One region of the Pseudomonas sp. PK-RTE-24 genome, then DNA from elsewhere that is predicted to be linked to it. Evidence: predicted binding sites of a transcription regulator. Region 1 holds the regulator's gene; each other region holds the start of a gene.
What was found. Region 1 encodes FliA, which starts transcription of late flagellar genes. Its sites were predicted from a motif close to CTAAAGTTTNNNNNNNNNNNGCCGNTAA; they were not measured.
Positions count from the first base shown of each region.

Region 1 (7,595 bases):
CCAGGTGCACAAGCCGGCGGATTCTGGCTTGGCTGTAGGCAATGGCGCAAGGATTTGTAGCCTTGAGACCGTGTCTGCTGGTGTCTTGTAAACAGCTTCGTTTAAATCGAAAAAAATGCGCCGCATTCGAAGGCCTCTTCGCGAGCAGGCTCGCTCCCACAGGGGCCGTATTCCAAATGTCCGATTGGGAATGCATGTCAAACTGTGGGAGCGAGCCTGCTCGCGAAGGGGCCAGCCCAATCAGCCGATAAATCCCAAGTAAAACCGCTCTATTTCATTCCCCGGCAAAAGTTGGAAAGCTTCTTGCAGTAGCCGCCCTGCGCCCGTTCGGGGCGTCAAAAGTTTGCTTTAAAGGAACGGGGAAAACCGGTGGATCGCACTCAGTTATTCAATACAGCACGCACCAACGTTGCCGACCTCAGTCGAGGCAATCTGGGCGTGCCGTTGTTGCTGCTGGTCATGCTGGCGATGATGATGTTGCCGGTACCGCCGTTCCTGCTCGACGTCTTCTTTACTTTCAACATCGCTCTGTCGATCGTCGTCCTGCTGGTCTGCGTGTATGCGCTGCGGCCGCTGGATTTCGCCGTGTTCCCGACCATTCTGCTGGTGGCGACGCTGCTGCGGCTGGCCTTGAACGTGGCCTCGACGCGGGTGGTGATGCTCCACGGTCAGGACGGCCACGCCGCTGCCGGTAAGGTGATTCAGGCCTTTGGTGAGGTGGTGATCGGCGGTAACTACGTGGTCGGTATCGTGGTCTTCGCTATCCTCATGATCATCAACTTCGTCGTGGTGACCAAGGGTGCCGGGCGGATTTCCGAGGTGAGCGCGCGCTTCACCCTCGATGCGATGCCCGGCAAACAAATGGCGATCGACGCCGACCTCAACGCCGGCCTGATCGACCAGAACCAGGCCAAGTCGCGCCGTCAGGAAGTCGCCCAAGAGGCCGAGTTCTACGGTTCGATGGACGGTGCCAGCAAGTTCGTCCGCGGTGACGCCATCGCCGGCCTGCTGATTCTGTTCATCAACCTCATTGGCGGCATGGCGGTTGGTATCTTCCAGCACGGCATGAGCTTCGGCGACGCGGGCAAGGTTTACGCTTTGCTGACCATCGGTGACGGTTTAGTGGCGCAATTGCCATCACTGTTGTTATCTACAGCAGCGGCGATCATGGTGACCCGTGCTTCCGGCTCGGAAGACATGGGCAAGCAGATCAACCGCCAGATGTTCGCCTCGCCGAAAGCGCTGGCCGTGGCCGCTGGTTTGATGGCGGTGATGGGTCTGGTGCCGGGCATGCCGCACTTCTCCTTCCTGAGCATGGCCGCGCTGGCCGCAGGCGGCGCGTACCTGTTCTGGAAGAAGCAGAACGTCGCCAAGGTCGTGGCGCTGGAAGAGGTCAAGCGTCAGCAGGAACTGCTGCCGTCGCCGGCCCGCGCCATGGAAACCAAAGAGCTGGGCTGGGACGACGTGACGCCGATCGACATGATCGGCCTCGAAGTCGGCTATCGCCTGATTCCGCTGGTGGACCGCAATCAGGGGGGGCAATTGCTCGCGCGGATCAAGGGTGTGCGCAAGAAGCTCTCGCAGGATCTGGGCTTTTTGATGCCGACCGTGCACATCCGCGACAACCTTGATCTGGCGCCGAGCGCGTATCGCTTGACGCTGATGGGCGTGATTCTCGCTGAGGCCGAGATCTACCCGGACCGCGAACTGGCGATCAACCCCGGCCAGGTGTACGGCTCGCTCAACGGGATCAACGCCAAAGATCCGGCTTTCGGCCTGGAGGCGGTGTGGATCGAAATCAGCCAGCGCGCCCAGGCGCAATCGCTCGGCTACACCGTGGTTGACGCCAGCACCGTGGTCGCCACGCACTTGAACCAGATTCTGTACAAGCACTCCAGTGAGCTGATCGGCCACGAGGAAGTGCAGCAACTCATGCAATTGCTGGCCAAGAGCTCGCCGAAACTGGCGGAAGAGCTGGTGCCGGGCGTGGTTTCGCTGTCGCAGTTGCTCAAGGTCCTGCAAGCGCTGCTCGCCGAGCACGTGCCGGTGCGCGACATTCGCAGCATCGCCGAAGCGATCGCGAACAACGCTGCCAAGAGTCAAGATACCGCCGCGCTGGTCGCCGCTGTGCGGGTCGGCGTATCCCGTGCAATCGTCCAAAGCATTGTAGGCACTGAGTCCGAGCTGCCTGTAATCACATTGGAACCAAGGTTGGAACAGATATTGCTCAATAGTCTGCAGAAGGCAGGACAAGGCTCGGAAGAGGGCGTTCTGCTGGAGCCGAGCATGGCCGAGAAGCTGCAACGTTCGTTGATCGAAGCGGCCCAGCGTCAGGAAATGCAAGGCCAACCGGTGATCCTGCTGGTAGCAGGCCCGATTCGCGCGATGCTCTCGCGTTTCGGCCGCCTCGCAGTGCCAGGGCTGCATGTACTGGCCTACCAGGAAGTACCGGACAACAAGCAAGTGACCATCGTTGCGACAGTAGGGCCCAACGGCTGAGGTAGTGGTTTATGCAAGTTAAGCGTTTTTTCGCCGCCGATATGCGTCAGGCCATGAAGCTGGTTCGCGATGAGCTGGGCGCTGATGCCGCCATCATCGGCAACCGCCGCATTGCCGGCGGCGTCGAGTTGACGGCGGCTCTGGATTACAAATTGTCGGCGCTGGCGCCACGGGTTCCGAACATGGAACTCGAAGACGAGCTGCGCAAGACCCAGTCGCGCATCGTCACCGCCCAGGCCGAGCTGAGCCTGCGTGGCGAAGCCGACGGCAACACCAATCAGCAGTTGTTCGCCGGGCTGCCGTTGACCGCAGGCCTGCCGCTGACCGCTGCCGAGCCGCTGAGCGAGCCAACCTACGCTGCCCCGCCGCGCCCGGCCGCAGCGCCTGCGCAGGCCTCGGCGGGTGTCGATCCGCGTGCACTGGATTCGATGCGTTTTGAATTGAACAGCTTGCGCGAGCTGATGGAAGTGCAGCTCGGCACCCTGGCCTGGAATCAGCTGCAAGGCAGCCGTCCGGCCCAGGCCAATCTGTATCGCCGTCTGCAGCGCATCGGCCTGTCCGGCCCGCTGTCGCGCGATCTGTTGGCGATGATCACCGATATCGAAGAACCCCGTCAGGCCTGGCGCATGCTGTTGGCCCACCTGGCGCGGATGATTGCCGTGCCGGAAGTCGAGCCGCTGGAAGAGGGCGGTGTGATTGCCATGGTCGGCCCCGCCGGCATGGGCAAGACCACCACGCTGGCCAAGCTCGCCGCGCGTTATGTGCTCAAGTACGGCGCGCAGAACGTTGCACTGGTAAGCATGGACAGCTTCCGCATCGGCGCTCAGGAACAATTGAAAACCCTCGGGCGCATCCTCAACGTGCCGGTAACGCACGTCGATCCGGGTCAGTCGCTGGTGCAGGCATTGGATCCACTGCTACGCAAACGCGTGGTTTTGATCGATACTGCCGGCCTGCAAGCCAGTGATCCGGCGTTGCGCATGCAGCTTGAGAGCCTGGCCGGGCGTGGCATTCGCTCAAAAAATTATCTGGTCCTGGCAACCACCAGCCAGAAACAGGTTCTAACCGCCGCTTATCACAGTTACAAGCGTTGCGGGCTGGCCGGCTGCATCCTGACTAAACTGGATGAAACGGCCAGTCTCGGCGAAGTGTTGAGCCTGGCGATCAGTCATGAATTGCCGGTCGCGTATCTGACCGATGGCCCACGGATTCCAGATGATCTGCATCTGCCGCGCCGTCATCAACTGGTCAGCCGCGCCGTCAGCGTGCAAATGCAGGAAGAACCCAGCGAAGAAGCCATGGCTGACATGTTCGCTGATATCTATCACAGCCCGACCAAGCAGGTTGGCTGAGGTAATCATGAACAGTTTTTGTACCTACATCGATGGTCTGCCACGCATTGTTCCGATCAGGAACGCGCAGCCAGTAATGTGGCCTCCGTCTATGCAAGACAAGGTAAAGAAATAACATGGGCAGCATGCATCCCGTACAGGTGATCGCGGTGACCGGCGGCAAAGGTGGCGTCGGCAAGACTAACGTGTCAGTGAACTTGTCGCTGGCGCTGGCAGAGCTTGGCCGTCGGGTCATGCTGCTGGACGCCGACCTGGGCCTGGCGAACGTCGACGTTCTGCTGGGGCTGACACCCAAGCGCACACTGGCCGACGTTATCGAAGGCCGTTGCGAACTGCGCGACGTGCTGTTGCAAGGCCCGGGCGGGATTCGCATCGTGCCGGCGGCCTCCGGCACGCAGAGCATGGTGCACCTGAGCCCGGCGCAACATGCCGGCCTGATCCAGGCGTTCAGCGACATCGGCGACAATCTCGACGTGCTGGTGATCGACACCGCTGCGGGTATTGGTGACTCGGTAGTCAGTTTCGTTCGTGCCGCGCAAGAGGTGTTGCTGGTGGTCTGCGACGAGCCGACTTCGATCACCGACGCTTACGCGCTGATCAAGTTGCTCAACCGCGACTACGGCATGAACCGCTTCCGCGTGCTGGCCAACATGGCGCAGAGCCCGCAAGAAGGGCGCAACCTGTTCGCCAAGTTGACCAAGGTCACGGATCGCTTCCTCGACGTCGCCCTACAATACGTCGGCGCCGTGCCATACGACGAAAGCGTGCGCAAGGCAGTGCAGAAGCAGCGCGCCGTCTACGAAGCCTTTCCCCGTTCCAAGTGCGCACTGGCCTTCAAAGCCATCGCCCAGAAGGTCGATACCTGGCCGCTGCCCGCCAACCCGCGCGGGCATCTGGAATTTTTCGTCGAGCGTCTCGTGCAGCAAACCGCAGGGCCTGTGATATGACCGCCAGTGGCATGAATCTTTACAAAAAGTCGGCGCGTGACGCGCAATACGAATTGATCGAGCGTTACGCGCCACTGGTCAAGCGCATTGCCTATCACTTGCTGGCGCGCCTGCCGGCCAGCGTGCAGGTCGAAGACCTGATCCAGGCCGGGATGATCGGTTTGCTGGAAGTCTCGACCAAATACGACGCCAGCAAAGGCGCCAGTTTCGAAACGTACGCGGGCATTCGAATCCGCGGCGCGATGCTCGATGAAGTGCGCAAAGGGGATTGGGCGCCACGCTCGGTTCACCGTAATACCAGGATGGTCAGCGACGCGATTCGCTCGATTGAAGCTAAAACCGGCCGTGACGCTAAAGATCACGAGGTTGCGGCCGAACTCCAATTGAGTCTCGACGATTACTACGGGATTCTGAATGACACCTTGGGCAGTCGCCTGTTCAGTTTCGACGACCTGTTGCAGGACGGCGAACACGAAGGGCTGCACGAGGATGGCGCCAGTGCTCATATGGAGCCGTCACGCGATCTGGAAGATGAACGCTTTCAGGCGGCGCTGGCGGACGCGATTGCCAATTTGCCGGAGCGTGAGCGACTGGTGTTGGCGCTGTACTACGACGAAGAGCTGAACCTCAAGGAGATCGGTGAAGTCCTTGGCGTCAGTGAATCGCGGGTCAGCCAGTTACACAGCCAGTGCGCGGCCCGTCTGCGGGGGCGTTTGGGGGAGTGGCGAGCGCGCTGAAGGCAGTGTGGGGACACTGCGAAACGAGGCTGGTGCGGTGATGAACGGCGCCGGTCTCGATCCGTTGTGCTCCAGACAAACTTTAAGTGCTGCGCCGATTGATTGAAGTGGCGCGTCCAGGTGCTGGGCGCGTTTAAGACTGCTTGGAGGTCGAATTGAACAAAGACATGAAAATCCTCATCGTTGATGACTTCTCAACGATGCGGCGGATCATCAAGAACCTGCTGCGCGATCTTGGGTTCACCAACACCGTCGAGGCCGACGATGGCACCACTGCCATTCCGGTGCTCAACAGCGGCAGCATCGACTTTCTGGTAACGGACTGGAACATGCCGGGCATGACCGGTATCGACCTGCTGCGTCACGTGCGCGCCGATGAAAAACTCAAGCACCTCCCGGTGTTGATGGTGACTGCTGAAGCCAAGCGCGAGCAGATCATCGAGGCCGCTCAGGCCGGTGTGAACGGTTACGTAGTCAAACCTTTCACGGCTCAAGCGTTGAAAGACAAAATCGAGAAGATTTTCGAACGCATCGGCTGATGAATGCGCGGGGGAGCTATGGAGCATAACGAATCATCACAGGGCGATTTCGAATCGACCCTGAAAAAACACGCGGTCGAACTGGTCGAGAGCCTTGAAAAAGGCAAGTTCGGCGACGCGGTGCAACTGATCCATGAGCTCAATCAGACCCGTGACCGCGGCCTGTATCAGGAAGTGGGCAAGCTCACACGTGAACTGCACAGTGCGATCGTCAATTTCCAGATCGATCCGCACATGCCGCAGGCCGAGGAAGTGTCGCAAATCACCGACGCCACCGAACGCCTGGGCTATGTGGTCAAGCTGACGGAAGCCGCGGCCAACCGCACCATGGATCTGGTGGAAAGCGCCACCCCGGTGGTCAACAGTCTGGCTGATGAAGCGCAGACGTTGAGCGCCGATTGGGGCCGCTTCATGCGTCGCGAGGTCGGGGCTGAAGAGTTCCGTGAACTGGCGCGCCGGGTCGACGGTTTTCTGTCACGCAGCAGCACGGACAACCGTGCGGTGTCGAGCAACCTCAACGACATCCTGCTGGCTCAGGATTACCAGGACCTCACAGGTCAAGTGATCAAGCGTGTGACCCAACTGGTCACCGAAGTCGAAAGCAATCTGCTCAAACTCGTGCTCATGGCCAGTCAGGTCGACCGCTTTGCGGGCATCGAACATGACCGCGCCGCAATGCTTGCTGAAAAAGATCCACAAAAACATCTCTCGCAGGGTGAAGGTCCGCAGATTCATGCCGATAAACGAGAAGACGTTGTGTCCGGTCAGGACGATGTGGACGATTTGTTATCCAGCCTTGGATTCTAGAGTTTCGGAATTCGGGTTTTTTGGGTTTTTAGACCTGTAGGAGCACCCCATTAATGAGCTTCGGCGCCGATGAAGAGATCCTTCAGGATTTCCTGGTTGAGGCCGGCGAGATTCTTGAGCAACTGTCCGAACAACTGGTCGAGCTGGAAAGCCGCCCGGATGATGCAGATCTGCTCAATGCAATTTTTCGCGGTTTCCACACTGTAAAAGGGGGCGCCGGCTTCCTTCAGCTCAATGAGCTGGTGGAGTGCTGTCACATCGCCGAAAACGTTTTCGACATCCTGCGCAAGGGTGAGCGTCGCGTTGATGCAGAGCTGATGGACGTTGTGCTCGAAGCACTGGACGCGGTGAACAGCATGTTCAGCGAAGTCCGTGAGCGTGCACCGATCACCGCTGCCACGCCGGAACTGTTGGCCGCGCTGGCGCGTCTGGCCGAACCGCAATCGGCGGATGAAGCCCCGGCTTCGCCGGTTGCCGAGATGATCGAAGAACTGGTCGTTGAAAGCGACTCCTCGGACGACATCACCGATAACGAATTCGAACAACTGCTGGACTCGCTGAACGCCGTCAAGGCCCAGGCTGAGGCTCCGGCCGCTGCTGTGGCGCCCGCGTCGGTTGCCGACACGGCGGCGAGCGATGAAATCACCGACGCCGAATTTGAATCGCTGCTCGATCAACTGCATGGCAAAGGCCAGTTTGCTGTCGATGCGGTCG
Region 1 is NZ_CM133224.1:5,671,696-5,679,290, reverse strand. Features, by position in the region: gene flhA (flagellar biosynthesis protein FlhA) at 370-2,499, shown strand; gene flhF (flagellar biosynthesis protein FlhF) at 2,511-3,851, shown strand; gene fleN (flagellar synthesis regulator FleN) at 3,968-4,798, shown strand; gene fliA (RNA polymerase sigma factor FliA) at 4,795-5,535, shown strand; gene ACV8MC_RS25505 (chemotaxis response regulator CheY) at 5,703-6,074, shown strand; gene ACV8MC_RS25500 (protein phosphatase CheZ) at 6,093-6,881, shown strand; gene ACV8MC_RS25495 (chemotaxis protein CheA) at 6,935-7,595, shown strand, end outside.

Region 2 (7,595 bases), 1.2 Mb from region 1:
CGATCATTGCCGGCCTGGTGATCGGTTCGCAGTACCTCGCCACACTGCTCAGCCGGCCGATGGCCGGGCGCATGTCGGATACCCTGGGCACCAAGCGGGCGATCATTTATGGCTTGTGGGGGATTGTCCTCAGCGGCGCGCTGACGTTGCTGTCGACCTTGCTGCAAAGTTTTCCGCTGACCAGCCTGTTGATCCTGATCGCCGGGCGCCTGCTGCTTGGCATTGCCCAAGGCTTGATCGGTGTCGGCACCATCAGTTGGTGCATGGGCCAGGTCGGTGTCGAGCACACGGCAAAATCCATCGGCTGGAACGGCATCGCTTCTTACGGCGCGATTGCCATTGGCGCGCCGTTGGGCGTGGTGATGGTCGCTGTATATGGCTTTGTCAGCCTTGGCATCGCGCTGTCGGCGTTGGCGGCAAGTGCGCTGTGGTTGATCCGCAACAAACCCTCGGTGCCGGTGATTCGTGGCGAGCGCCTTTCGTTCTGGGCCGTATTCGGCAAGATTGCGCCGTACGGCACCAGCCTGACGCTGGCCTCGATCGGCTACGGCACGCTGACCACGTTCATCACCCTTTATTATCTCAACCGAGGCTGGACCGGTGCGGCGTACTGCCTGACCGTGTTTGGCGTGTGTTTCATTCTGTCGCGGCTGTTGTTCATCTCGGCGATTGCCCGGTTTGGCGGGTTTGCCTCAGCCATCGTTTGCATGTCGGTTGAAACTGTCGGGCTGGTGATGTTGTGGCTGGCGCCCTCCACTGCGTATGCGTTGATTGGCGCAGGGCTGGCGGGGTTTGGGCTGTCTCTGGTGTACCCGGCGCTGGGGGTTGAAGCGATCAAACAGGTGCCGAGTTCCAGCCGTGGTTCAGGGTTGGGGGCTTATGCGGTGTTCTTCGATCTGGCACTGGCGATTGCCGGGCCATTGATGGGCGCGGTGGCGTTGAATCTGGGCTATTCGTGGATTTTCTTCAGCGCGGCGTTGTTGTCGGTGACCGGGCTGGGCCTGACCTTGTTGCTCAAGCGTCGTGCACTTCCCTGAAAACAGACAATTCAATCTCCGTGGGAGCGAGCCTGCTCGCGAAGGCGTCGTGTCAGAGAAAGATGCGCTGGCTGACTCACCGCTTTCGCGAGCAGGCTCGCTCCCACAGGGGAATGCGGTGTTTGAGTTATTGATCCGCCGTCTGCATCCCCGCCCTGCTCGATTTACCCAGTGTCTGGGCAAAAAACCGTCCGGCCTCGGAGATCAGGTTGCGGTGTATATCCTCGCGATCCACCCCGTCGGCATCGGTACACAACGCCGGCATGGCGCGGATCTGCTCTTCGGTGCACGGCGCCATGAACACGAAGTGCCCTGCTCCGGCGAGCAGTTTGAAGTCCGGCGCGGTGGGCAGTTTGCGCGCCAGGGCGGCGGCGTTTTTATCGAAGGCCACCAGTTTGTCGCCGTCGCCGCTGTAGAGCAGCACCGGTACGTGCACATCGGCAAGGGTGTGGCGGCCGAACTTCAGGCTCAGCGGTGCCATCAGCAATAACGCGTGAACCCGTGGATCGGCCACTGGCTGCAAGTCATCGCGATCAACAATCAGTTCACCCTGGGTGTTACAGGCATCGTGATCGTCCGGGCGTTCCTGGCAATAGCGGCGCAGACGATCCAGATCCGGTTGCGCCCCGGAAAGAATCAACGCGGTCTCGCCTCCAGCCGAATAACCGATCACACCAACCTGATCAGCATTGACGAACGGCGCCAGCATGTTGTCTGCGAGCGTCGCGGTGATCGCTTGGGAAATCTGGATTGGCCGCCCGTAGAGATTGCTCAAAGTGCCAAGTCGGCTATGGTCGCGCCAGTTGTCGCCGGGATGAATCACCGCCACCACGACAAACCCCTTGCGCGCCAGCGAAGTGGCCAGATCATGCAAGGCCAGCGGCGTGCCGGTATTACCATGGGAGAGCATCAACATGGGAAAGCGGCCGATGGCAACTTTGGTGTCTTCTCCAGCCTCGACCGAATAGCCCTCAAGCAAACTCATATGCTCACGGTCACTGGACGGGTAAAAAGCGATGGCGCGCATCGGTTGCAGATCGAGCGGGTCGAGAAAGGTCATCTCGTGATAACCGACGCTCCAGACAGGGTGCCGCCCCGGCGCGGCCTGCACTGAATTCAGGCTGCCCAGCAGGCAAATCAGCAACATTGCACAAAGATGCCTCATGAATGCCCCACCCTGTCGGACCACATCGTCGGATGTGCTGAAACTGCATAACCCGGGCCAGATTATGTAACAGCCAGAAACAAAAAACTCCGTAATCAGCCCTTGCGGAATCAGAATACAGAGTTTTTTGGGGATTGCCTGAACAGACGCTGTTCTTTACGCAAGCCTTACGCGGCGGCGAACAGTTGCTCGCTGATCTTCGCTTGCGCAGCGCTCATGGCGTTGTTGCGCACTTCTTCGCCATAGGCCAGACCTTCAGCGCGGACGATTTCGATATCGGTGATGCCGAGGAAGCCCAGTACCAGCTTCAGATACTCTTCGTGAGCGATGCCGCTGGCCTGACCGGCATGGATGCCACCAGAGGTCGACACAATCACCACTTTCTTGCCGCCGCACAGGCCTTCAGGGCCGGCTTCGGTGTAGCGGAACGTCTGGCCGGCGACGGCGACGCGGTCGATCCACGCTTTGAGCTGGGTTGGAACGGTGAAGTTGTACATCGGCGCGGCAATCACCACGGCGTCGGCAGCGATGAATTCGGCCAGGGTCGAAGCGCTCAGCTCGGCTTCGTGCTGTTGCGCAGCGTCGCGCAGTTCGGCGGTGGTGCCGGCGGCAACCAGCGTGGTCGACGAGAAGTGGCTGATCGCATCGGCGGCCAGGTCGCGGTAGGTAACCACGGCGCTCGGCTCGGCGGCTTGCCAGGCGTCGACGACTTGACGGCTCAACTGACGGGAAGCCGAGTTGTCGCCGAGAATGCTCGAATCGATGTGCAACAGTTTCATGTGGGTTCTCCTGAAAGAATCGCCGGCGGCGACGGAATGGAGACAATCCTACGCAACAAACCAATAGCTGATTAGTCGCCGACAATGCGATAGTTCGTCCCATTGATAGAACGACTGGAAACGCGCATGCAGGACCTCAACGATCTCTACTATTTCGCCAAAGTGGTCGAAGCCGGCGGTTTTGCCGCCGCCGGGCGTTTGCTCGGTATTCCCAAGTCACGGCTTTCGAGAAGAATTGCCGAGCTGGAAGAGCGCCTCGGTGCACGTCTGCTGCAACGCACTACCCGCCAACTGAGCCTAACAGCCGTGGGCGAACGCTACTTGCGCCACTGTCAGGCGATGCTGCTGGAAGCGGAAATGGCTGACGAGGCGGTGGCGAGCATGTCCAGCGAGCCTCGCGGACGCTTGCGGGTGTCGTGCCCGACCGGTCTGGCCCATGAAATGCTGCCGACGGTGATCAGCGACTTTCTCGGCAAGTTTCCTCAGGTGCAGCTGGAGGTCGTCCTGCTCAACCGCCGGGTCGATCTGGTCACCGAAGGCATCGATGTCGCCTTGCGTGTGCGCGATCACGGTGATGAAGATCCTTTGCTGGTCACCCGGCGCTTGCGTCAGGCTCAGGCGGTGGTGATCGCCAGCCCGGCGTTCATGCAAGGCAAGACGATCACTCATCCGCAGGACCTGAAAAACCTGCCGGTACTCGGCGCGCTGGAAGCCGACCGCATGGTTCATGTGCGTCTGCTCGATCAGCAAGGCAAGAGCGTCGATCTGAGCATGGAAGCGCGGCTGGGCATTGATGACTTCGTGGTGCGCAAGGCCTGCGTGCTCGCCGGTCAGGGCTTTACCGTGCTGCCGATGATGTTCTGCGAAACCGAATTGCGTAACGGCACACTGGTGCAAGTGCTGCCGCAATGGTCATTGCCTGGCGGCTGGCTGCAAGCGGTCTATCCGCACCGGCGCGGGGTAATGCCGGCGGTGCGCGCATGGATCGATCACCTGGTCGAATCGTTCAATGCCTGCGGGGACAGATTTCTATGAAACAAGGAAGAATGAGCGAAGCCGAAGTTGCCGAGTTTTGTCTTGCCCTGCCCGGCGCGCGGGAAGATTACAAATGGGGCGGCGTGCGGGTGTTCTCGATTGCCGGCAACAAGATGTTTGCCTTGCAGGGATTACGTGGGGATTCGCTGGCGTTCAAGGTCGACAAGGATCTGTTTCTCGGCCATTGCGACCGCCCGGGGATTCATCCGGCGCCGTATCTGGCGCGGGCGCAGTGGATCATCATGCACCCGCCCTACCCGCTGGGTGCCGAGGAATTACAGGGTTTGTTGCAGCGATCGCATCAACTGGTGGTGGGCAAGTTGCCTAAGAAAACCCAAATCGGCCTGCTTTTGTAAGCACGCAAATCCTGTGGGAGCGAGCCTGCTCGCGAAGGCGGTTTGTCAGGCGACTCATCAGCGAGGATTGATCGTTCCCACGCTCTGCGTGGGAATGCAGCCGGGGACGCTCTGCGTCCCAAAAGATCGCAGCCTTCGGCAGCTCCTACAGGGGTAAGTGTGTTCTTTAGATCAAAGACAACAGGTTGGAACCGAGGAAAATCTGGTCAATCCAGAACACCTGATGCAGCAACACGATCGCCCAGAACAGAATCTGAAACGACACCTTGCGCGTTTTGTGCCGAAACACCTGCTGCGCAATCAACGCTCCCGGCCAGCCGCCCGCCAGTTCGACCGCATGCAGGATATTTTCCGGGGTGCGCCAGGCATCGGCGCGGGCTTTGCGTTTGTCGGCCCAGTACAGAAAGAACGCCAGCACACTGACAATCCCGTACGCCGCCAACGGCACCCGCGAGATGCCGCTGAACCACATCGACAGCGAGCCGAACAGCGGCAGCGCGCAGACGATCAGCAGCACCCCAAGCTTCAACTTCAGATGCTGAAGGCGCCCGCCTGAAGGTCGTCCCTCAGGGCGGCGCGAGCGCGAATCATTCATGCCTTGGCCGCCGACCAGTCCACCCAGCCGAACTGCCAGGTGGCCAGAATGAACAGGCCGAACGCAATCCGGTACCAGGCAAAGGCTGCGTAGCTGTGGCTGCCAATGAACTTGAGCAGGCCGCGCACAGCGATCATGGCGAAGATGAACGCCGTGACAAAACCAATGGCGAACACCGGGAAATCCGCCGGCACGAACAGGTCGCGATATTTGTAACCGGAATACACCGCCGCACCGACCATGGTTGGCATGGCGAGGAAGAACGAGAACTCGGTGGCCGTCTTGCGCGAAAGGCCGAACAGCAGGCCGCCAATGATCGTCGAGCCGGAACGCGAGGTTCCGGGAATCATCGCCAGGCATTGCGCGAAGCCGATTTTCAGCGCGTCGGTCCAGCGAATCTCGTCGACGGTTTCGGCGTGGACTTCATGCTGGCGCTGTTCGGCCCACAACATGATGATCCCGCCGATGACCAGCGCTGCCGCCACGGTGATCGGGTTGAACAGATATTCGTGGATCAGATCGGCAAAAATCACGCCGAGCACTACGGCCGGCAGGAAGGCGATCAGCAGGTTGGCGGTGAAACGCCGTGCGCTCGGCTGGGTCGGCAGGCCGATCACCACGTCGAGGATCTTGCGGCGAAATTCCCAGACCACCGCGAGGATCGCGCCGAGCTGAATGATGATGTTGAACGCCATGGCCCGCTCGCCGCCGAAGTTCAGCAAGTCGGCGACGATGATCTGGTGTCCGGTACTCGAAATGGGCAAAAACTCCGTCAGCCCTTCTACAACTCCTAGAATCAGTGCCTGCAAGGCGGTCCAAAGATCCATCAATCCCCCAAAGAGCGATGCACGCGGGCATGCCCCGATAGTATTTTTTCGTTCACTGCGTCCAGCGTAGCCGGTAAAAGCTGTAGCGATTGCGCGCGCACAGGATCCACACGAAACGGTAAAAATTCCGTGAAATATCAAAACCGGATTCAGGTTTTCGCGCGCGGGGCCGAAATCCTAACAGACAAGCCTTAATAGCGCTCCCCGCGTTAGGCGGCTCAAGTCGCGCAATCGCGAGCCCACAGCGGTGGCTGGATGCTGGCGATCGTTTATTACAAGAACAAGAACCCGGAGTGACAGCGTTATGAACAGCTTGCGCAGTGTGTCGATCAGCCGACGCTTGTGGCTCATTTTGATCGTGGCGGTGGTCATGTTGCTGACCTTGGGCGTGTTGATGCTCAAGCAGATCCATGACGACCTCTACCACGCCAAGGCGCAGAAAACCCAGCACGTGGTGCAGACCGCCAGTGGCCTGCTCACCTATTACCAAGGTCTTGAGACCGCTGGCACCCTGACCAGGGACGCGGCGCAAAAGCAGGCGCTGACCGCGATCCGTGGCCTGCGCTACGACCAGAGCGACTACTTCTGGATCAACGACCTCACGCCCGTGATGGTCATGCACCCGACCAACCCCAAACTTGAAGGCCAGAACCTCTCGGCGATCCGCGACCCGGACGGCTTTGCCGTGTTCAACGAAATGGTCGCCATCGCCAAGGCCAAAGGCGCGGGCATGGTCAATTATCGCTGGCCGAAGCCGGGAGCGACTGATCCCGTTGCCAAGACTTCTTATGTGAAGCTGTTTGAGCCGTGGGGCTGGGTGATCGGCTCCGGCGTGTACGTCGACGATGTGCAAGCCGAATTCCAAGGGCAGATGATCAAGGCGTCGGCCATCGGTCTGGCGATTGCGCTGATCATGGCGCTGCTGGTGATTCTGATCGCACGCAGCATCGTCCGTCCATTGCAGGAAACCGTGAATGCGATGGCCAACATCGCCAGTGGCGAAAGCGACCTGACCCGCAGCCTCGATACCCATGGCAAGGATGAAGTCACCGAACTGGCCCATCATTTCAATGCATTCACGGCCAAGCTGCGCCGAGTGATTGGTGATCTGCAGGTCTCGGCCAGCGCTTTGGGCCAGTCTTCCAGCGAGCTGGGTAACGATGCCTCGCAGGCGCAGCAGCGCAGCCAGCAGCAGTCGCAGCAGATGGAACTGGTGGCCACAGCGATCAACGAAGTCACCTACGGCGTGCAGGACGTGGCGAAAAACGCCGAACACGCCGCCGCAGAAATGCGCGATGCCGAAGCGCAGGCGCAACAGGGGCAGATCAATATTGACGGCAGCCTGCAACAGATCGACAAGCTCTCGGGCACGATCGATCAGGCGGTGGAAGTAATCCGCACCCTGGCGGCGGAGAGTACGCAGATTGGCAGCGTGCTGGAGGTGATTCGTTCGATTGCCGAACAGACCAACCTGCTGGCCTTGAACGCGGCGATTGAAGCGGCGCGCGCGGGAGAACAGGGTCGCGGGTTCGCCGTAGTCGCCGATGAGGTGCGCTTGCTGGCCCAGCGTACGCAGAAATCGACGGCGGAGATTCAGTCGATGATCGAGCGTTTGCAGAATCATTCGGAGGCTGCGGTGAAGGTGATCGGCGACAGCAGCAAGGCCTCGCAATTGACCATCGAACAGGCGGGACTGGCCGGGGCGAGCCTTAATGCGATTGGCCAGGCATTACGTAATCTCAACGGTCTCAATGCGTCGATTGCCAGCGCTACGCTGCAACAGGCGCAAGTGGTTGAGGAC
Region 2 is NZ_CM133224.1:4,481,248-4,488,842, forward strand. Features, by position in the region: gene ACV8MC_RS20090 (MFS transporter) at 1-1,037, shown strand, start outside; gene ACV8MC_RS20095 (alpha/beta hydrolase family protein) at 1,165-2,202, opposite strand; gene ACV8MC_RS20100 (FMN-dependent NADH-azoreductase) at 2,370-2,981, opposite strand; gene ACV8MC_RS20105 (LysR substrate-binding domain-containing protein) at 3,108-4,016, shown strand; gene ACV8MC_RS20110 (MmcQ/YjbR family DNA-binding protein) at 4,013-4,372, shown strand; gene ACV8MC_RS20115 (DUF1294 domain-containing protein) at 4,539-4,967, opposite strand; gene ACV8MC_RS20120 (undecaprenyl-diphosphate phosphatase) at 4,964-5,794, opposite strand; gene ACV8MC_RS20125 (methyl-accepting chemotaxis protein) at 6,099-7,595, shown strand, end outside.
Region 2: ACV8MC_RS20125 (methyl-accepting chemotaxis protein) is a predicted target of FliA. The motif match lies at 5,943-5,970, and genes of this name have one in related genera.

Region 3 (7,595 bases), 2.6 Mb from region 1:
AATAATGGTCTGCATAATCGTGCTCTGCGTCGAAATAGTCTTGGCGTTCGCCTGATAGTTGCTCTGACCCTTGATCAGATCAACCAGCTCATTGGTCAGGTTAACGTTCGACTCTTCCAGCGAGTTGGACACCACCTCACCCAACGTACCGGTCTTCGGCGCGTCATAGCCCGGAATACCCGAAGCGAAAGTCTCTTTCCAGCTGGTGCCACCGACAGCCTGCAAGCCCTGTTCGTTGGTGAAGCTGGCCAGTGCAACCTGACCAATCGCCTTGCTCTGGTTGTTGCTGAAGTTGGCAAACAGCGTACCGGTGCCGTCGATGGTCAGGTTGGTGATCTGGCCAGTGGCGTAACCATCCTGAGTCGGGATCGTACGCGAGGTATCAGCGTTGTACTGAGTGGTGTTGGCCATCGAGATGGTCACGCCATTCGGGTTCGCTGCCGCGCCGTTAGGCGTAAACACGCCATTGGTCACAGTGCCCGGCACCCAGCCGGTCATCTTCAGATCGCTGCTGATGATCGGGTTGGCCGGATCCGCCGGGTTAGGCGTGCTCACCTGAACCAGCTTGCCGGAGCTGTCGAACGACAATGTCGAAGCAACCGGCGCAGTGGTCACAGGGTTGCTGCCGGTAGCGTCCGGGTTACGGCCATCGACCAGGGTGTAAACCTTCCAGGTGTTCCCGCCAGTCTTGACCATGTACTGGTCCATGACGTGGGCGTTGCCCTGGGTGTCATAGATCGGTGTGCTGAAGGACTTGGTGTAAGTCTCAGGCTTCGACGGATCAAACTTGACGGCGCTGGCGCCGGTATCAACGATCACTGGCGAAGACGAATTGAGGTTGATGCTCGAGGTCACCGCAGAAGACGACTTCGGCGCCAGGTTCGAAGTGTCGATCTTCAGATCGGTCAACACGCCGTTGATGATCTTGCCGTTGGCATCCACACCGTAACCCTGCAGACGCGAGGTGTAGTCGGTGTTGGTGATGTAACCGGCGTTGTCGACCTTGAACGTACCGGCACGGGTGTACGAGATCGAGCCGTTGTTGCTCATGGTGAAGAAGCCGGAACCGTTGATGCCCATGTCCAGCACGTTGCCAGTGTTGTTGATGTCACCCTGGGTGAACTGCTGGGAAACGTTGGCCAGGCGCACGCCGTTGCCGATCACTTTGCTGCCGCTGCCCAGACGAGTCGACGAATAGACGTCTTCGAATTCTGCGCGCGAGGATTTGAAACCGGCGGTGGCGACGTTGGCGATGTTGTTGCCGGTGACGTCGAGTTGTTTGTTGGCGGCATAGAGACCGCTAAGGCCGATGTTAAAAGACATGTTCCACTCCTTCGTGCCGGGTTAGTCGGCTCTATATACCAATGGTTTGTACTTTGGACAGGGCAACGGTGCCCTTGCCGGCCAGGTTGAGCATCAGCTCGCCACCGGTCTGGCTGATCGTCACGCTGTTGACGGTCGCCGGCAGGTAGGTCGCCAGGTCGGTCGCGGTGCCGTTGATCGGTGCGTTGGCCTTGAACGTGTAAGTGCCGACCGGAACCACGGTGCCGGCGGTGTCCTTGCCGTCCCAAGTGAAACTGGCATCGCCGGCAGCGCGGCTGCCCAGGTCGATGGTGCGCACGGTCTTGCCGTCCTTGTCGGTGATGGTCACGGTGCCGCCGGCAATCGACGAAGGCACGGTGACCGAACCGGTCAGGCCTTTGCTCGGGTCATCGAGCTGGGCGGTGTTGGTCTGCACGATCACGTTGCGACCGACCAGCGATGACGCTTGCAACGCCTGCGACGAGTTGTAGTTGCCGGCAAGGCCACTGACAGTGGAGTTCAGCGTGGTGATGCCTTCAAGGCTACTGAACTGCGCCAACTGCGCGACGAAAGCGCTGTTGTCCTGCGGGTCGAGCGGGTTCTGGTTTTTCAGCTGGGTGACCAGCAATTGCAGGAAAGCATCCTTGCCCAGCGCCTGGCCGCCGGTGGCACTGTTGGTCGCCGAAGCGATGCCGCCCGACGTCGTGCTGCTGGCCTTCTTCGACGAGTTGGCCAGGATGTCGTTCATGCTCAGGCTGCTGGTGGTATCCGTAACGCTCATGGCAGTCGCCCCTTATTACTGACCGAGGGTCAGTACCTTCTGCATCATGGTTTTGGCGGTGTTCATCATTTCCGCGTTGGTCTGGAACGAGCGGCTCGCGGAAATCATGTCAGCCATTTCTTCCACCACGTTGACGTTCGGGTAGTAGACGTAGCCCTTGGCGTCGGCGGCCGGATGGTTCGGCTCGTAGCGCGCTTCGAGGTTGCTCTGGTCTTCGACGACGCCAAGCACCTGCACGCCCTGCCCGGCCGCATCCTGGTTCTGGAACAGCGAATTGCTGCCGCCGGCCTGGCCGCCCTGAAACATGGTGGCGAACACCGGATGACGGGCGCGGTAGGTCTGGTCGATGCTCGACGAAACGGTTTCGGCGTTGGCGATGTTCGACGCCACGGTGTTCAGACGCGTGGTCTGCGCGCTCATGCCGCTGCCGGCAATGTTGAAAACGCTGGACAGGGACATGGATTATTCTCCGCGCAGGGCTGACACCAGCCCTTTGAATTTGCTGTTGAGCAAGGTGAAGCTGGCCTGGAAGCCGACGGCGTTTTCCGCGTAGTTCGACTGTTCCAGTTGAGCGTCGACGGTGTTCTGGTCGATCGAAGGCTGCATCGGCGTGCGATACATCAGCGACTCGTCGCCATTGCCCAGCCCTTCAGCCTCGATGTGCCGGCTGTTGGTCATGTTCAGGGCAAAGTGGCCGCCGGTCTTGGTCTTCTCGGTCTGTGCTTCGAGCACTTTGGAGAAATCCAGATCCCGCGCTTTGTAGTTCGGGGTGTCGGCGTTGGCGATGTTGTTGGCCAGCACTTCGGCACGCTGGGCGCGGAAGCCCAATGCCTTTTCGTGAATGCCCAGCGCTTTGTCGAAGCTGATGCTCATGTCGGGAACCTTCAGGTGACCGGTTTTTCGTACTTGAGCTTTAGCAAGCGCCGTGCCAAATGATCAAAGCCCCGTATTCCGGGGCTTTGTGCCGAACAGGCTAAGCGGCAATGCCAGAAAAGCGGCAACCGGTTACCGCCGGATGCCGCTTTTCTGCCGCTTGCCGTCGTTGCCAGGTCAGCGCAGATCCCTGTGGGAGCGAGCCTGCTCGCGAAGGCGGCGTGTCAGGCGCCAACTGTCTTATGGACAGACCGCTTTCGCGAGCAGGCTCGCTCCCACAGGGGATTCGTGGAAAATAATTCGGGCATAAAAAAAGGAGGCCTTTGCGGGCCTCCCGTTTTTGTATCAGCGCAAACCGCTTATTTCGCCTTGTAAATAATCCCCGGGCTGCACTGAACCATCTGGTAATGATCCGGCAATCCGTTCAGCGCTTCCGAAGCGCCAAGGAACAGATACCCGCCCGGCTTCAACGTGCTGTGAATGCGCAACAGGATGTCCTTCTTCACTTCGGCAGAGAAGTAGATCAGTACGTTGCGGCAGAACACGATGTCGAACTTGCCCAGCGCCGCGTAGCTGTCGAGCAGGTTGAACGAGCGGAATTCCACCCGGCTCTTGATCGGCGCCTTGACCACCCAGCGCCCCGGCCCTTTCGGGTCGAAGTAGCGTTGCAGGCGTTCCGGCGACAGACCGCGACCGATGGCCAGGCTGTCGTACTCGCCGGTTTTGCAGTTGTTGAGCATCAGGCCCGACAGATCGGTGGCAACGATCTGCACACCCATCTTCAACTGACCCAGGTTGCTGCGCTCGAACTCGTCGATCGACATCGACAGCGAGTACGGTTCCTGTCCCGACGAGCAGGCCGCCGACCAGATCCGCAGACGCTGGTTGGGGCTGGCCTTGATCGCTTCCGGCAGTACCTTGTTCTTCAAGACTTCAAACGGATAGGTGTCGCGAAACCACAGGGTTTCGTTGGTCGTCATGGCATCGACCACCTGCTCGCGCAAACCGCTGCGCGGCTGGGTCTGGATGCGCTGTACCAGCTCACCCAGGGACTTGATGCCTTGCTGCTCCATCAGTTTGTTGAGACGGCTCGAGACCAGATACTGCTTGTTTTCACCGAGCAGAATGCCACAGGCTTTTTCCAGGAAGACCCGGAACTGTTCGAAATCCAAATTACCCGTAGACAATGATGCCGCCTCTTAAATCGTGTTGACCGCCAGGGACAGAAGGTCCCTAGCTGATATCTGCTGCTTTGATCCGGTCGACTACCCGGGATGCGAGGTCATCAGGACGGAATTTGGCCAGAAAGTCATCAGCACCGACTTTCTTCACCATCGCCTGATTGAATACCCCCGACAACGAAGTATGCAGGATGATATGGAGCTTTTGCATGCGTGCGTCGCCGCGGATTTCCGCCGTCAGGGTGTACCCGTCCATCTCCGGCATCTCGATGTCGGAAATCATCATCAGGAACTCTTCTTCCGGCTTCTTGCCCTCGTCGACCAGCTTGCGCAGGTAATCCAGCGCCTGCTTGCCGTCGTTCAGCGCCACCACTTCGACACCGATGGTCTGCAGACAACGGGTGACCTGCTTGCGCGCCACCGACGAGTCATCGACCGTCAGCACCCGCAGCGACAACGCCTTGGTCTGCGTCTCGACATCGACCACGCCCACCGAAATCGCTTCCGGCGTCGGCGCCACTTCGGCCAGCACCTTCTCGACGTCGATGATTTCGACCAACTGGTTGTCGACCCGAGTCACAGCGGTCAGGTAGTGATCGCGACCGGTACCCTTGGGTGGCGGATGGATCTCTTCCCAGTTCATGTTGACGATGCGCTCCACCGAGCGGACCAGGAAACCCTGGGTCTTGGTGTTGTACTCCGTGATGATCACGAACGGACTGTTCTTGTCTTTCAACGCACCGGAGCCCGTTGCCATTGCCAGATCCAGGATCGGAATGGTCGCTCCCCGTATATTCGCTACCCCGCACACGACAGGACTGGATTTGGGCATCAACGTCAGGGACGGGCATTGCAACACTTCCCGTACCTTGAACACGTTGATCCCGTAGAGCTGCGGCCCGTCGAGACGGAACAACAGCAGCTCGAGGCGATTCTGCCCTACCAGTTGCGTGCGCTGGTTCACCGAATCCATTACACCAGCCATGCCCAGACTCCTACATCAACGCCAAGTGTTGTTGCGACGCACATTCATTGCTAAACGGCACGGCGCTTGCTTTTTAACTCGTATGAACGCTCAAACGACATTTTCCCGACGCCTGACATCTTCCCTTCGCAAAGGGCTTTGCGCGGTGTCCGCCGTTTGCTGCTTGCTTGCTGGCAGTCCTGCCCATGCAGATGCGGTTACCTTGCCTGATATGCTTATCGGCGTGACTCAGGGCTTTCTTGAATTCACCGTAGAAGACTATTTGGCTTCCAGTCAAACCGAAGGCCGCTACGAAATCGAAGTCAATCAGCTCGACCCGCGCATGCGCATGCCCATGTGCGACAAGGAATTGACAGCGACTCTGGAGAGCCCGGCACGCCCGCTGGGCCGCGTCACGGTGAAGGTTCGCTGCGAAGGCAGCTCGCCCTGGACGGTGTTCGTACCCGCTCAAGTCCGCCTGTTTCGCGATATCGTGACGACCACTCGTCCGCTGAAACGCGCCGGCATTATCGAGCCGCAGGACGTGACCTTGCGCGAGCGCGACGTCAGCACGATCAACCAGGGTTTCCTGACCTCTGTCGACGAAGCGATCGGGCAGAAACTTACCCGACCAACGGTCGCCGATCAGGTCATCACCCTGGTGCATCTGGAACAGGCCGAAGTGGTCCGCAAGGGTGATCAGGTGGTGATCACTGCGCGCAGCGGCACCCTTGCCGTACGCATGCCGGGGGAAGCGCTCTCCAATGGCGGGATGAAAGAACAGATTCGAGTAAAAAACCTTAATTCTCAGAGAGTTATCAAGGCGCAGGTGATTGCGCCGGGACAGGTCGAAGTGGCCATGTAAAAGCCTCGTGGAGAAAACTGGCGCCGATCCCGTCGCTTCCCTAAACTGTGCCGCAGCAGGTCTCGCAACGGCGCATGCAAGCTTATGGTTGATTGGGCCTAAAGTTTTTCAGGGGATAGCCGAAAACATGGCAAGCGTCCAAATTCCCAGAGGTTTTTTATCATGGTTATCGATTTCAACCGATTGAACAGTTCCTCGTCACTAACCGGCAGCACACGTACCAGCAACGCCAAGGAAAGCGCTGAAAACAGCCCCTCCGCGCCGCTGAATACCCAGGCCGAACAGGCCAATGTCGCCAAAAGCGGGGAGTCGGTACACCTCAGCAATGAGGCTCAACAGTTGCAGAAGGTCACTGACAAGCTGCGCGATCAGCCTGCTGTCGACAAAGCCCGTGTGGCCGAGTTGAAAGCCGCGATTGCCGATGGCAGCTATAAAGTCGACAGCAACCGTGTAGCCAGCAAACTGCTCAACTTCGAAGCCCAGCGCTAGGCTTTTGCCGGCGCCAGGCTTTTGGACGCTTAAACCCCAAGGCCAGCCATGCACGACACTAACTTATTGCAACTGATCAACGACGACTTTGCTCCAGCGCAACAATTGCTGGAGTTATTGCAAACCGAATCCCTCGCTTTGCATGGTCGCGACATGCCGTTGCTGGAAGAAATTCTGGCGACCAAGCAAGCGTTGATCATTCTGCTCGAGCAGCATGGCCGCAAGCGCAGCGAAATCCTCGCCAGCCTCAACCTGCCGACCGATCGCACAGGTCTTGAGCAACTGGCCAGTCACTCGAGCATTGGCGAACAGTTGCTGACCCAGGGCGACGCCCTGACCGCGCTGATCGCCCAGTGCCAGGCTGCCAACGTCAAGAATGGCCAGTCGATCCAGATCCAGCAGGCGACCACGGCCAATCAGCTGAAGATCCTCACCGGCGGTGAGCCGCCAGCGTTGTACGACGCCAGCGGCACCTTTGCCAAACCGGTCAAGCCGCGAACGCTCAGCCAGGCATGAGCCATTCGCTGACCCTGCACTATCCACCTGCGCAACATGCTGGCAAAATACTGGCCAGTCGTCTTATTTTGTCTGGAGATTGAAGAACCGTGTCCAACACCCTAAGCGCGGATGATGCTCCGCAGCCTCCGAAGGTGCTCACCACGCCACTGGAAATCTCCAGCAACCTGCGCCAGCTGCAAGACAGCCACGATCCGCTGATCATCACCTTCCATGAACGCAGCCAGCGCTTTCAGAGTTACCTGATCAAGGTCGACCGCGAAACCGCGACGATCGCCCTGGACGAAATGATCCCGCGCGATGGCGAGCGCTTCCTGCAAGCGGGCGAGCCGTTCAAGGTCGAAGGCTTTCATGACGGCGTGCGCATCGCCTGGGAATGCAACGGCACACTGAACATCGAAGAATCCGACGGCGACCGTTTCTACACCGGCGACCTGCCGAGCGAAGTGGTCTACCACCAGCGCCGCAACGCCTTCCGCGCTGCGTTGAAACTCACCGACCTGGTCAGCGTTGAACTGGGCGGCGAAAAGCTCAAGGTTCCTCTGCACGGCAAGCTGCTGGACATCTCCGCCACCGGCTGCAAATTCCGCTTCGAAGGCGACATCACTGACCGCCTGCAACTGG
Region 3 is NZ_CM133224.1:3,073,299-3,080,893, reverse strand. Features, by position in the region: gene flgE (flagellar hook protein FlgE) at 1-1,323, opposite strand, end outside; gene flgD (flagellar hook assembly protein FlgD) at 1,355-2,083, opposite strand; gene flgC (flagellar basal body rod protein FlgC) at 2,099-2,542, opposite strand; gene flgB (flagellar basal body rod protein FlgB) at 2,546-2,956, opposite strand; gene cheR (protein-glutamate O-methyltransferase CheR) at 3,316-4,143, opposite strand; gene ACV8MC_RS13800 (chemotaxis protein CheV) at 4,190-5,122, opposite strand; gene flgA (flagellar basal body P-ring formation chaperone FlgA) at 5,205-5,966, shown strand; gene flgM (flagellar biosynthesis anti-sigma factor FlgM) at 6,129-6,455, shown strand; gene ACV8MC_RS13785 (flagella synthesis protein FlgN) at 6,504-6,971, shown strand; gene ACV8MC_RS13780 (flagellar brake protein) at 7,061-7,595, shown strand, end outside.
Region 3: flgM (flagellar biosynthesis anti-sigma factor FlgM) is a predicted target of FliA. The motif match lies at 6,065-6,092, and genes of this name have one in related genera.

Region 4 (7,595 bases), 2.8 Mb from region 1:
TTCGGTATTGAAGAGTTGCGCGAGAAGTTCGCGCCGATCGCCGAAGAGTTCTCGATGGACTGGCGCATCACCGACACCGAACAGAAAAAACGCGTGGTGCTGATGGCCAGCCGCGAATCCCACTGCCTGGCCGACCTGCTGCACCGCTGGCACAGCGATGAACTGGATTGCGAAATCGCCTGCGTGATCTCCAACCATGACGACCTGCGCAGCATGGTCGAGTGGCACGGCATCCCTTACTACCACGTGCCGGTCAATCCGCAGGACAAGCAGCCAGCATTCGACGAAGTATCGCGGCTGGTCAAACAGCACGACGCCGAAGTGGTGGTGCTGGCGCGCTACATGCAGATCCTGCCGCCGGACATGTGCCGCGAATACGCGCACAAAGTCATCAATATTCACCACAGCTTCCTGCCATCGTTCGTCGGCGCCAAGCCGTATCATCAGGCGTCGCTGCGTGGTGTGAAGCTGATCGGCGCGACCTGCCACTATGTCACTGAAGAGCTGGACGCCGGCCCGATCATCGAGCAGGACGTGGTGCGTGTCAGCCACAGCGACAGCATCGAAGACATGGTGCGCTTCGGCCGTGACGTCGAGAAGATGGTGCTGGCCCGTGGTCTGCGTTATCACTTGGAAGACCGCGTGCTGGTGCACGGCAACAAGACAGTCGTGTTCTGATCGAGCACGACACGCTTGAAAAACCAAGGGCCTGGGCGTTGAATCGCTCAGGCCCTTGTCATTTGAGCCCGAGGAAAAGTCATGAGCGATCCACTGGACAAAGCCACTTCCAAAGCGCCCGCCACGCTCGGCGAGGGTTGCCTGAGTCGTTACGACCCGGATGACATGAGCCCGGACGACGGCACCGAATTCCCCGGTGCCGCCGAACTTTGGGAGCAGCTCCAGCAAGAGCAGGACGAACCTAAGAAGCCTGCCTGACGTTCATCAACTTCTTCAGCAACGGCTTGCCCAGCATCAACACGAACACCGGGCCGCCAACCAGCAGATAGAAGTAATACGTCACCACGCGCCAGATCAGGATCGCCGCCGCTGCGGTGGATTTGCCCACCATCGGCGCGAGCAGCGCAGCCGAGGTCAGCTCTGCCGCACCGGCACCGCCGGGTAACAGACTGAACTGGCCGGCGCCAAGCGAGAGCATCTGCACCAGAAAGCTCCACGCCCACTGCAAATCCGCGCCGAGCCCGCGCAGGGCCAGATACAGCACGCTGTAGCGCAGCAGCCAGTGCCCGCAGGTCAGGGCGAACACCTGAACCAGCGTCTGCCAGGGCAGTTTCAAGGTATCGGTAAATGCCGCGAGAAAGTGCAGCAACTTGCGCGCCCAGCGACGGCGAGTACTTGTCGTGATGTTCATCCCCGCCAACAGCCGCCCGCTCAGGCGAATCAACGCTCGGTGATAACGCGCGATCAACACGCAACTCAACAAACCCCCAAACAGCGAAACGGCGCTGACGGTCAGCAGCCACTCGAGGCGATCGCTCAGGTGCTGGAATAGCGCATAGATCAGAATCCCGCTGAGGGCGCAGAGAAAGAACAGCAGATCGCTGAGCTGATCCATGGCAAACACTGCGCTGCCTCGCGCCGGACGCACGCCGCAACGGGCGAGCAGAGCCATGATCGTCAGCGGCCCGCCGCTGCCGCCGGGCGTGGCGCAGTACGCGAACTCGGCCGCCATCACCACGCCGAGGCTTTTCAAGGGCGCGACTTTTTCTCGCTGGTCGCCGAGCAACAAACGCAAGCGCAGCGTATTGATCCCCCAGCAGAGCAGAATCATGCCGAACATGATCAACAGCCAGTTCAGCGGAAAACTGCGCAGGCGCGACCAGGTCTCGCCGCCGCCGAGCAGTACCGGAATCAGCACCGCCGCGAGCAGGCCGATCAGCAACAACAGGCTGCGCTTCATGCTGCGCGTTCCAGTTGTCCGCGCTGTCGGACCAGCCAGTCGATCTTGGTCAGCGGCACGCGTCCCTCCGCCAGCAGGCGTTGCAGCGTGTGCAACCAGTAATCGCGAGAAAAGCGGTGACGCATGTCCACCGGATGCAGGCCCAGACGAATCACCGATGCCTCGCGCCAGCGCTGTTCACGCTGGTCGCTGACGATTTTCGACAAGCCACGACGCCAGGCACTGCGCGCACTCCACACCAGCCCCGGTGCATCTATGGCGCTGAAGTCGGGCAAGCGATAAAGATGCTGCGGATCGCTGGTGTAGCTGAGCGGTAATTCGCGCAAGGCCTGGCGGGTGCCGTCGCTCATCAGCCAGGCCGGGGCGACGAAACCCTGCACCGGCCAGTCGCAGCGCTGAAACATGTCCAGACCTGCGTGCAGGCGGGCAAGGGCAGCTTCGCGGGACAGGCGGTAAAACTCGCCTTCGTGGGTGTAGACCCGGCGCATGAACCAGTCGCGCGGGGTGTTTGGCATGGGTTCCTGATCGTCGTGGTAGTAGCCGTGCAGCGCCAGTTCATCGCCTCGGGCGACCCTGGCATCGAGCACTCGGCGAAACGCCGGGTTGGCGTCAAGCGCATCGTGGCGATGAAAATCCGGCACCACCAGCCAAGTCATTGGTACATCGCCCAAGGCATCGACGGCCTCGACGAAGGGCTGGTAATCCGCCCACGTCGAGGGCGCCACATCATGCAACACCAGACATACGGCTTTCATGTGTTCAACCATTGGCCACCCGTGGCAGCGTATGGCCGAGCACGGCGTGATAGTGGCTGAGCAGACTGTCGACCACGGTGTCCCAGGCGTAATGCCGTTCGACGTGCTGGCGCGCCTGTTGACCGAGGCGGGCGCAGCCGCGACTGAACAGCTCGCGCACGGCATTGGCCATGGCCTGCGGATTATTCGGTGCACAGAGCAGGCCGCAGGAATCGTTGACGATCTCTTCAAACGCCCCGGCCGCCACCGCCACCACGGGAATGCCGCAGGCCATGGCTTCGAGGATGACCAGTCCGAAGGTTTCCTGGTCGCCGGCATGCAGCAGCGCATCGGCGCTGGCCATCAGCCGCGCGACTTTCAGCGCCGGGCAGAATTCGTCGATAACGCTGACGTTGTCCGGCACCGCCGCAGGCATCGACGAGCCGACCAACAACAAGTGATAACGCGGACCAAGGCGCTGCATGCACTTGAGCAGCACCGGCAGGTTTTTCTCCTTGGAACCGCGCCCGGCAAAGATCAGCAGGCGCGTGTCTTCGGCAATGCCCAGCTCGGCCCGCAGGCCAGGGTCGCGGACGTCGGGATGGAAAGTGTGCAGATCCACGCCCAGCGGTTGCACATGGACATTGCGTACACCAAGCCCGATGAGCTTGTCGGCCATGACCTGGCTCGGCGCGAGAACGCGGTCGAAATTGCCGTAGAGACGGGTGACATAGGCTTCGACATTCGGTGTGACCCAATGGCCCATGCGATTGCCCGCCAGCAGCGGCAGATCCGAGTGATAAAAGCCGATCACCGGAACGTCCAGCTGCCGCCGCGCATCCAGCGCTGCCCATGCGGTGAGGTAGGGATCGCCGACTTCGATCAGATCCGGCTGCAGATCCTGCAGGACGTTTCGCCATGGCGCCAGCCGCAGCGGGAAGCGATAGCCTTTGCCAAAGGGCAGGGCGGGCGCTGGAACCGTATAAATGCCGTCATGTTCACCCAGTCGCGCGCCGGGGATCAGCAGGCTGTGGCGAATGGCGTTGCGCTCGCCAAGGCGACGGTGTTTGGCATCCAGATAAGTCCGCACGCCACCGCTGGCCGGGGCGTAGAACATGGTGATGTCGGCGATATGCACGGTGAGCAACCCTCCGCTGTGTTGTTCTCCCTTGATTGACCTTTATCCAGAATAGATGTTCGGTCGGGATTGCGCGGTGGGGTGTCACTCGGGTTTTGTTGAAAGGTAGATATTCGCGAGCAGGCTCGCTCCCACAATGGAATGCATTTTCCCTGTGGGAGCGAGCCTGCTCGCGAAGCGGCCAGTCGTCGCAGCTTAAATCCTGAAGCTGCCAACCAACTGTTTGAGACGCGAAGCCTGCTGCTCCAGATCCGAACAAGCGCGCAACGTCGCTTGCAGGTTCTCCACGCCTTCCTGGTTCAGCGTGTTGATCTCGGTGATATCGACATTGATCGACTCGACCACAGCGGTTTGTTCCTCGGTCGCCGTCGCCACCGACTGGTTCATCCCGTCAATCTCGCCAATGCGCAAGGTCACGCTGTTCAGGCGTTCGCCGGCGAGGTTGGCGATCTCGACGCTGTCCTGGCTGTGGCGCTGGCTGTCGCTCATGGTGCTCACCGATTCCCGGGCGCCGACTTGCAGCTCCTCGATCATGGTCTGCACCTGTTGGGCCGATTCCTGAGTGCGGTGCGCGAGGTTGCGCACTTCGTCGGCCACCACGGCAAAACCACGACCGGCCTCACCGGCGCGCGCCGCTTCGATCGCCGCGTTCAGCGCCAACAGGTTGGTCTGCTGGGAAATGCTGGTGATCACTTCGAGAATCTGGCCGATGTTGACGGTCTTGCTGTTCAGCGACTCGATGTTGGTGCTCGACGCGCTGAGCATGCTCGACAGCTGGTTCATCGCTTTGATGCTGCGCTCCACCACTTGCTGGCCATCTTCGGCCAGACCCCTGGCATCGCTGGCCTGATTCGACGCTTGCGCGGCGTTGCGGGCGATTTCCTGGGCGGCGGCGCCGAGCTGATTGATCGCGGCAGCAACGCTGCTGGTGCGCGAAGCTTGCTGGTCGGAGTTGTACATCGACGAGTTCGACGCAGCGACCACGCGCAGGGCGACCTCGTTGACCTGGCCGGTGGCCGAGGACACTTCGCGGATCGAGCCGTGAATGCGCTCGACGAAGCGGTTGAACGCGGTGCCGAGGATGCCGAATTCATCGTTATTGATGATGTTCAGGCGTTTGGTCAGGTCGCCTTCGCCGTCGGCGATGTCTTCCATGGCGCGGGTCATCACGTGCAGCGGCTGGATCAGCAGGCGGATGAGCATGCCGAGCAGGGCAATGATGATTACCACGGCAATGATGGTTGCGATTACCGCTGAGGTGCGGAATTCGCTGAGCATCGCGTAGGCCTGGTCTTTATCGATCGACAGACCGATGTACCAGTTCACCGACGGCAGGCCTTTGATCGGAGCGAAGGTGACGATGCGGGTTTTGCCGTCGACGCTCACTTCGCTGAAATCGCTGCTGATGCGCGGAGTGTCCTGCGGATAGGCTTCTTTCAGCGATTTCATCACCAAAGCCTTGTCCGGGTGGACGAGGATCTTGCCGTCAGCGCTGATCAGAAACGCATAGCCCATGCCGTCGAAATCCCGCGCGGCGAGGGTGTCGATCAGCGATTGCAGGCTGAGGTCGCCGCCGACCACGCCGACGCTCTGCCCGGCCTTTTTCGACGCGGTGGCGATGGAAATGATCAACTGGCCGGTGGCCGCATCGATGTAGGGTTCGGTCAGGGTCGAGGTGCTGCTGCTTTCGGCACCTTTATACCAAGGGCGTACGCGCGGATCGAAACCGTCCGGCATCTTCACGTCCGGGCGGATGGTGAAGTGGCCAGTGGCATCGCCCAGGTAGGTGGCCATGAACGTCGAGGTCAGGCTTTTCTGTTCCAGCAGGCTGGCGACGGTGGCAGGTTCCGGGTTGATGGCGATGTTCTGCGCGGCGTTCTCGATCAGCAGAATGCGCCCGCTGAGCCAGGTCTGGATGTTGCCGGCGGTGACCTCGCCCATTTCATTGAGGTAGTTGTTCAGATCATCGCGGATCGCATTGCGCTGCAGCCAGTCGTTGTACAACGTGAACGAGGCAAAAGCGGCAATGACGATGAGAGCGGCGGCAAGCAAAATCTTATGGCTGAAGCGCAGGTTTTTGTTCATGGCTTGGGGTTCCGCTAAGGTCTTAATGTCCTGGGCGTGCTTTGATAGAGACGCGCACTATGGGCAAGGTTGAAAAATTGATATTTCCGGCTCTCCTTAGGGAAATGTCCGACCCGGTTTTCTGGCGGGTCTGTCCAATTTATGTATCGGCCATGTGTCATCAAAGATTAACCATTGGGTGAGAAAATGCCTGACTCCTCGCAACTCGTTATCGGCGCTGATCCGGCCGCGCAACCCATCGCTCAGGCCATGCGCCTGGCCAACCGCCACGGCCTGATCGCCGGCGCCACCGGCACCGGTAAAACCGTGACGTTGCAGCGCCTGGCCGAAGCGTTCAGCGACGCCGGTGTGGCAGTGTTCGCTGCCGACATCAAGGGCGACCTGTGCGGCCTCGGTGCTGCCGGCAACCCGCAGGGCAAAGTGGCCGAGCGCATCGCCGGCATGCCCTGGCTCGGTCACACGCCGCAGGCTTATCCCGTGACGCTGTGGGACATCCACGGCGAATCCGGACATCCGCTGCGCACCACGCTGAGCGAAATGGGTCCGCTACTGATCGGCAGCCTGCTCGAGCTGACCGACAGTCAGCAGTCGGCGCTTTACGCGGCCTTCAAGGTGGCGGATCGCGAAGGGCTGTTGCTGCTGGATCTCAAGGATCTGAAAGCGCTGCTCAATCACCTCAAGGACAATCCACAGTTGCTCGGCGAAGACGCCGCGCTGATGACCACCGGTTCCAGCCAGGCGCTGCTGCGCCGGTTGGCGACGCTGGAACAGCAGGGCGCCGAAGCCCTGTTCGGCGAGCCGGCGCTGCAACTCGAAGACATTCTGCAACCGGGCGCCGATGGCCGTGGACGTATCCATCTGCTCGATGCCAGTCGGCTGGTGCACGAGGCGCCGAAGGTTTACGCAACGTTCCTGCTGTGGCTGCTGGCCGAGTTGTTCGAGCAACTGCCCGAGCGCGGCGACGCCGACAAGCCGCTGCTGGCGCTGTTTTTCGACGAGGCGCACTTGCTGTTCGGCGACACGCCCAAAGCTCTGCAAGAACGGCTCGAGCAAGTGGTGCGTTTGATTCGTTCCAAAGGCGTTGGCGTGTATTTCGTCACCCAGTCGCCGGCGGATCTGCCGGATGACGTGCTGGCGCAGTTGGGCTTGCGTATTCAACACGGTCTGCGTGCGTTCACCGCCAAAGAGCAGAAATCCCTGCGCGCCGTGGCGGATGGCTTTCGGCCGAATCCGGCGTTCGACAGTCTGTCGGTACTGACTGAACTGGGGATTGGCGAGGCGTTGGTGGGCACCTTGACCGAGAAGGGCACGCCGGAAATGGTCCAGCGTGTGTTGGTGGCGCCGCCGCAATCGCGGATCGGCCCGCTGACTGAAACCGAGCGCACCGTGCTGATCGCCGGCTCGCCGTTCAAGGGCCGTTATGACAAGCCGATCGATCGCGAGTCGGCCTATGAAATCCTGATGGGACGCAAAGGGCTGGCGCCCGAGGCTGAAACACCAGCGGGCAAACCAGCGGCCGCAGAGCCAAGCCTGGCTGACCGCGCTGGCGAATTCCTCGGCACGGCGGCAGGGCAGGCGCTGAAATCGGCGATGCGCCAGGCGGCCAATAATCTCGGCAAGCAGTTGGTGCGCGGGTTGATGGGCTCTTTATTGGGCGGCAGCAAGCGCCGCTGAATTGAGGAGAATCGGAGATCAATACAGTGGGAGCGAGCCTGCTGGC
Region 4 is NZ_CM133224.1:2,880,879-2,888,473, forward strand. Features, by position in the region: gene purU (formyltetrahydrofolate deformylase) at 1-678, shown strand, start outside; gene ACV8MC_RS12900 (hypothetical protein) at 760-936, shown strand; gene ACV8MC_RS12905 (lysylphosphatidylglycerol synthase transmembrane domain-containing protein) at 920-1,918, opposite strand; gene ACV8MC_RS12910 (DUF2334 domain-containing protein) at 1,915-2,685, opposite strand; gene ACV8MC_RS12915 (glycosyltransferase family 4 protein) at 2,678-3,769, opposite strand; gene ACV8MC_RS12920 (methyl-accepting chemotaxis protein) at 3,986-5,875, opposite strand; gene ACV8MC_RS12925 (helicase HerA-like domain-containing protein) at 6,062-7,549, shown strand.
Region 4: ACV8MC_RS12920 (methyl-accepting chemotaxis protein) is a predicted target of FliA. The motif match lies at 6,019-6,046, and genes of this name have one in related genera.